2 linked regions of the Natronomonas pharaonis DSM 2160 genome follow. The main gene of each other region encodes a partner of the protein of the gene in region 2 in a complex. Links are inferred from orthologs where the notes say so. Each region holds a gene or a part of one and is shown on either strand. Other genes may lie near its edges.

Region 1 (2,988 bases), 1.1 Mb from region 2 along the record:
GGGACCGATTCGCCGACTGTGACGACGTATAGCGTCTGCGAGCCGAGTCCGCCGACGAGAAACCGGTTCCGGAGCGACGGCACTTCGCTGCCGGTGTAGAAGACGGCTCCCGATGGGGCCCACGTCTCTTCCATGCCGGTGTTGACAAGCGGGCTCGTCACGCCGTCGGCCGCGTCGTAGCGCTCGTACTCGTCGTTGACACCGGGGCCGTTCCGGACGGCCGGCCAGCCGTGGTCTTCGCCGGGACCGATTATCTGCACCTCGTCGCGGGCCGCCGGGCCGTGCTCCGAGGCTATCGGCGTCCCGTCCGGCATGAACGAAAGCCCCTGCGCGTTCCGATGGCCGTAGCTGTAGACGCGTGGGTCGCCGACATCGGGGTTCGACGCTGGTGCGGTGCCGTCGGGGTTGAGCCGGAGTACCTTCCCCGCCAGCCGGTCCGGGTCGGCGCTCAACTGCTCGTCGCCGGCGTCGCCGGTCGTCACCCACAGGTAGTTCCGGGGGCCGAAGACGAGCCGCGACCCGTTGTGGAAGCTGTCGCCCGGGATGTCGTCGATGATGATTGTCTCCTCGGGCTCTTCGCCCGCCAGGTCGAAGTACACCAACCGGTTCCGGTAGTCGTCGCCGACCTCGTAGGTGTAGACCGCATAGAGAACGGGCACCTCGGGATAGTTCGGATGGAGAGCGTTTCCGAGCAGCCCCCCTTCCCCGCCGGTGGCCCACCAGCCGCCTTCGTCGCCGTGGTCGATAGCGGTCGCGTGGTCGATGACGTTGGCGGGCTCGGTTACGGCATCGAGGTCGCCGCCGTCGTACCGGCTGATGCGGCCGACCCGTTCGGTGAGGAAACACTCGCCGTCGCTGGCGAACGACAGGTCCCACGGGATTTCGAGGTTCTCGACGACTGTCTCAGCTTCGAGTGCTCCGGGCGACGCGTCCGGCACTGTCCAGTCCGGGTCGTACCGGTCCCATGACTCGATGTCGTGGTCGACACTCAGGTCGTGGTCGGCCTCGACCGGCTCCTCGCCGGTCGGCTCCGACGCTGAGTCGAAACACCCGGCTGCCGCGGCGGTCACCGTGAGGCCGGCGGCTACGAGAAACTGTCGGCGGGAGTGCGGGCGGCGCATGCGTGACACTAACTTACGGAAGCCGAAAGGAATCAGTTACGATGCGCCGCGAAAACGAAAGGGGCGAACGGGGTTAGCGTGCCGCCGCCGCGACGCGCTCTTGTTCTTCCTTCTGGCTGACCGGATAGGCCTGCAGGTCGTAGTTCGCTGCGCCGATAAGCTGGTGGGCCAGCGCTTCCTCGACGGGCGTCGTGGTCTTGAAGGAGTCGTTGTAGGTTCCCTCGGCGATGAATTTCAGCGCGAGGTCGACGCGCCGCTGGGGCGCGACGTCGACGGCCTTCGGTACGGAGATGCCACCGTACTTGAGGCGGACGGTCTCTTCTCGTGGACCGGCGTTTTCGACGGCCGTCACGAGCACCTGCACCGGGTTCTCGTCGGTGCGCTCGGCGACGATGTCGAACGCCTCACGGACGATTTTGGTCGCCTGCTGTTTTTTGCCCGTGTTCTCGTCGGTCTGCATCAGCCGGTTGATGAGTCGCTCGACGATGGATATCTCCGATTTCTTGAACTGCTTTTCGGAGTGACGGCCCATCGTGTGGGCTATCGGCGTGACGGTGATGTACCGTCGCGTCGAGGGGTCGTCGTATTCGATTTCGCCGATTTCCCACTCGCCGAACAGCTGTGCCGAGACGCGCTCGTCGTCGGTCGACGCGGGCGCGTCCGGCTCGGGGGCTTCCGAACTCATTATCGCACCGGCTTCTCCGCGTTCCCGCGGACGAGTTCGATGAGCGAGACGCCGTTCACCTTCTCGACTTTGTAGTTGACGCCCGAAAGGTCACCCATCGCACGGCCCTTTGCGCCACCGATGCCCGCGATGGTGACCTCGTCGTGTTCGTCGATAAAGGAGATGGCACCATCGCCGGGGCAGAAGGCGGTGACCTGCTTGCCGTTTTTGATGAGTTGTACCCGGACACACTTTCGGATGGCCGAGTTGGGCTGCTTTGCTTCAATACCGACCTTCTCGAGGACGATACCCCGGCCTTGCGGGGCCCCTTCGAGCGGGTCGGACTTCTTGCCGAGTCCGCGGGCACGTCGCGCGTAATCCGAGTCGGACCACCGATGCTTCTGGCGGTCCTGCTTCAGCTTGCGCGCGGCGTATTTGCCGTTCGCCATGGTACATCTTGCTTTCCTACGGAGCTACTTAAGCATCCCTTTTTGCCGTCACCCTGCGGTCGCCCCCCACGCCCTGTGACCAAACGATTACGGCCCGCCAAGGCGAACCAGCGGTAGATGGTTTCAACCCGCCTCGTGGTGGTGGTGTCGCTTGTCGCCAGCGCCGCCATTGCGGTCGCGAAGTTTATCGCGTGGCTCGCGACCGGCAACGCCAGCATGCTCAGCCAGGTGTACTACTCGCTGAGCGACGTCGGCAACCAGCTACTCTTTTTGCTCGGGTTCCGCCTCAGCGACGCCGGGGCCTCACGAAAACACCCCTTCGGCCGCGGCAAAGAGCAGTACGTCTTTGCGTTTGTTGTTACGATGCTGCTGTTCGGTGTCACCGGCTACGCCGCTGTCCGCGAAGGCTACGAGACCATCGGCACGCCCGCCCGCGATGTCGACGTGACCATCAACTACATCGTCCTCGGTGTCGCCCTCCTGTTTGAGTCTGCTGCCTTCTACAAATCCTACCAAGCGGTCCGTGAGGAGGCCGACACCGAGGGGTTCCGGTCGCTGTTCGATACGTTTCGTCGGAGCAAGGATGCGCCGCTTTTGACCGCTGCCACGGAGAACCTCGTCGCCGTCGTTGGCGTACTCGTCGCGCTTGCGGGGGTCTATCTCACCGACGTGACCGGCAATACGACCTACGACGCCATCGGTAGCGCCGTCATCGGGCTGTTGTTGATGAGCGTTGCCCTCGGGCTGGCATGGG
Region 2 (3,242 bases):
TTGTCGACGCCGAGGCGGTCGTCCTCGTGGGCAATGACGACCGGCGGGTCGTGGGTTTCGAGCGCCGACGAGAGGTCGCCTTCGATGGGCGCACACGCGACGGTTATGTCGTCGGCCTCGAAATACCACGCCAGCGGCAGCGTCTCAAACCAGTCGACACACGCCGGCCGACGGTCGAGTTCCGCATCAGGCGTCGGGTCCGAAAGCTCCTGTCCGTAGACGATGACATCCGGCCCGGCTTTGTTGTCCTCGGCCAGCCGTGACATCTCATCGAGCGACTGCCGGAGGTCGTTGGACGGCTGTGCGTACTGGACGAGCGGGTTGTCATCGTCGGTGGTGTTGACGGCGCTTGTCGCGTAGCCGGTCCACGCCATCGACCCGACAAGGACGACCACAAGCGCCACAGCAAGGGCGGCACTCGCCGTGTCGCCGTCCCGGGTTGCCTCAATGCCTGTCTCGCAGAGCGCCCCGAGTGCGACCGCGGCAGGAACGGCGAGCGGCAGGACGATGTGGACGACGAGCCACGACGCGCCGCCGATGTCGGTAATGAACGGATACCCGACCATCGAGGCAGCCCCCCAGTAGAACGTAAAGGAGACGAGGTCGTCCGGGGGGCGGGCGCGGAAAACCGCCAGCCCGAACCCGGCGAGGGCGAGGACGGCGAGCGTCGTCGAGGATTCGAGCGTTATCAGCCCCATCTCGTGGATGAACTCCAAGAGCGGGTTCGGGTCATCCGTCCGGGGCGTTATCCACTGGCAGGCGTAGAGTTCGGCCGTCGAACCGACCGAAAACCACACCAGCCGCGGCAATAACAGGGGGTTCGTGGCAGCCTCGCCAAGGGTCGGGGCGGTCGCGACATCGAAGTACGGGTCGTAGTCGGTACAGGAAGCGTAGTACAGCCCCTGCGACGGAAGTTCGCCTCGGGGGGCGTGGATGTACGTTATCAACAGCAGGAACGTCACGACGCTTGCGACCACCGAGCGAATGTGGCGTCGCAGCCCATCGTATCCCCATCGGAGGTACTGGACAGCCACCGTTGCCGGCGACCGGCCGTCGAGGTAGCCGAAGACGAGGCGATGGCCGAACAGCAGCCCCGCAGCACCGACGAATGCGAACACGTAGGCGAGGGCGTTCTCCTTCGCGCCAAACCCGAGCGCCAGCGCACCTGCCGCCACAATGAGGTAACGACCATCGTCGAAGTCGATAGCACGCACAAGACACGCGAAGGCCAGAAACGAGAACGCAGCGACCAAGATGTCATTACGCATGAATCGCGAGTAGTAGAGCAAGACGGGGTTGAGCGCGAGCAAGAGCGCAAGGGAGACGACTGCCGAATCGCGGAGTCGGTGGCGAAAGAGCAGTGCCGAAAGCGGCAACAGCGCACCGACAAGGGCGGGAAACAACCGCATAGCGAAATCGGTCGCGCCGAGCAACTCGAAAAGCGGCGCATTAACGAGTTTCAGCAGCGGCCCGTGGACGATTGGGCGATAAAAGAGCACGCCGGTGTCGCCGTATTCGAGGACCCAGTAGGCGACCCGCCCCTCGTCCCAGTGGGCGACCCGCGAACCGAGCGATACCGTCCGGAGGATGACGGCGACGACCGTCAGTCCGACGACGGCCTGTACGGTCCGGTCGCGAAGGTTCATCGTTCGGCTACTGCAGAGGCGGGATTAGAATCTTTCTGGTCTACGGCGGACACGGGGAGCCCTCCCGCACAACAGCAGTGGCTTACGGGTAGTGTCGCAGCAACAGAGAAGCGTTCAGACCGAAACTTCAGGCGTAGCGTTCGAGTTCGGGGCGGTCGAGCGATTCGAGAACGTCTTCCGCGGTCTCGTCGAGGAGCGCACGCCCGTCACCGGTGATGGTCCGGCCGCGACCCTCGGCGGTTTCGATGTAGCCGGCGTCTTCGAGCTGCTGGAGGGCGGTCCGGATGACGTTACCGGAGCCGTCCTGCTTGTGCTTGGGTCGGACGCGGTAGCGCGTCGAACCGTTTTCGGAGTTGCCGTAGGCCGTTCGGAGTCGCTCGACGCCGACGGGGCCGTCGACGGCGACCTTGCGGAGAAGGCTGGCGGCACGGCGGCTCCAGAAGTCGTCCTGTTCGGGCGGGAGTTCGCGGCCGGTGCCGGTCTTCGAGTAGGCGAGCCACTCGGGGGCTTCGAGTTCGTCTTCGAGCTCGTCGGCGACCGCCTCGATGAGGTCTTCAGCGGGTACGTCGTAGAGTGTCGTCATTACGTCCCGGTTCCCGTCGGCCGTGTTTAACGCTGTTGGTCTTCCCCGGCCGCTGGACCGCCATCTGCGTCGGACACTGCCGTGGGAGACAGCGGCACCGATGGGCCTATTGACACTCGGGGCGACCGGCCGATATGGATGAACGGGCGGCACTCTCGCTTGTCGGCGACCGCGTTGCTGCGGCGGGCGACGACTGTGCGGTCGTCGACGACCTCGTTGTGACGACCGACATGCTCCACGAGACGACCGACTTTCCCGACGGCACGAGCCGGTATACGGCCGGCTGGCGGAGCGTCGGTGCGTCACTCTCGGACGTTGCAGCGATGGGAGCCGAAGCGACGGCGGCGGTTGCCGTCTACGGTGCTCCCCAGTTCGATGCGGACGAAATAGCGGCGTTCATCGAGGGCTGTCTCGATGTCTGCGAGGCGGTCGACGCCGAGTACGTCGGCGGCGACCTCGACGGCCACGAGGAGTTCACTGTCGCGACGACGGCGTTCGGGCAAACGGACGCGCCTGTCTATCGGTCGGGAGCGTCCCCCGGAGATGCCGTCTGTGTAACCGGAACGCTCGGCCGGAGTGCTGCGGCCCTCCGACGGTTCGAAGCCGGCGACACTGAGCGCGGAAACGAGCTGTTCCGATTCGAGCCGCGTGTCGCAGCCGGGCGGGGGGTAGCTCCCCACGCGACGGCGATGATGGACTCCAGCGACGGCCTCGCCCGGTCGCTTCACCAGCTCGCGGCAGCAAGCGGCTGTGGGTTCGCCATCGAGGCGGACGCGATACCGGTTGCGCCGGCCGTCGAGGAGGTGGCTGATGGTCCGAGCGACAGACGCGAACTCGCTGTCCACTTCGGCGAGGACTTCGAACTCGTCGCGACGATGCCGGAGACAGCGGTCGACGCCGCGGCTGAGGCATCACCGGTTGCACTGACGCGGGTCGGCACCGTCACCGAATCCGGGGTTACGATGGACGGCGAAGCGCTTCCGGACAGGGGATACACGCACTGAGGAGACCAC

The links. Proteins that work in one complex are often made in the same cells at the same time.
Region 1: NP_RS05630 (region 2) and NP_RS00310 share a complex: the UniProt entries of both Methanocaldococcus jannaschii proteins name them as parts of the 30S ribosomal subunit. The link is inferred for Natronomonas pharaonis DSM 2160 from one-to-one orthologs.

What each region holds. Positions count from the first base shown.
Region 1 is NC_007426.1:57,432-60,419, reverse strand. It holds NP_RS00310 (30S ribosomal protein S7), read right to left. Parts: upstream 1,807-2,988; coding sequence 1,195-1,806; downstream 1-1,194. Other genes in the region: NP_RS00300 (cation diffusion facilitator family transporter), read left to right, coding at 2,352-2,988; NP_RS00305 (30S ribosomal protein S12), read right to left, coding at 1,806-2,234; NP_RS00315 (PQQ-dependent sugar dehydrogenase), read right to left, coding at 1-1,121. UniProt on the Methanocaldococcus jannaschii protein: One of the primary rRNA binding proteins, it binds directly to 16S rRNA where it nucleates assembly of the head domain of the 30S subunit. Is located at the subunit interface close to the decoding center.
Region 2 is NC_007426.1:1,108,691-1,111,932, reverse strand. Bases 502-3,242 are described here. They hold NP_RS05630 (30S ribosomal protein S19e), read right to left. Parts: upstream 2,230-3,242; coding sequence 1,774-2,229; downstream 502-1,773. Other genes in these bases: thiL (thiamine-phosphate kinase), read left to right, coding at 2,364-3,233; NP_RS05635 (flippase activity-associated protein Agl23), read right to left, coding at 502-1,646. Also shown: more of NP_RS05635, read right to left, coding at 1-501. UniProt on the Methanocaldococcus jannaschii protein: May be involved in maturation of the 30S ribosomal subunit.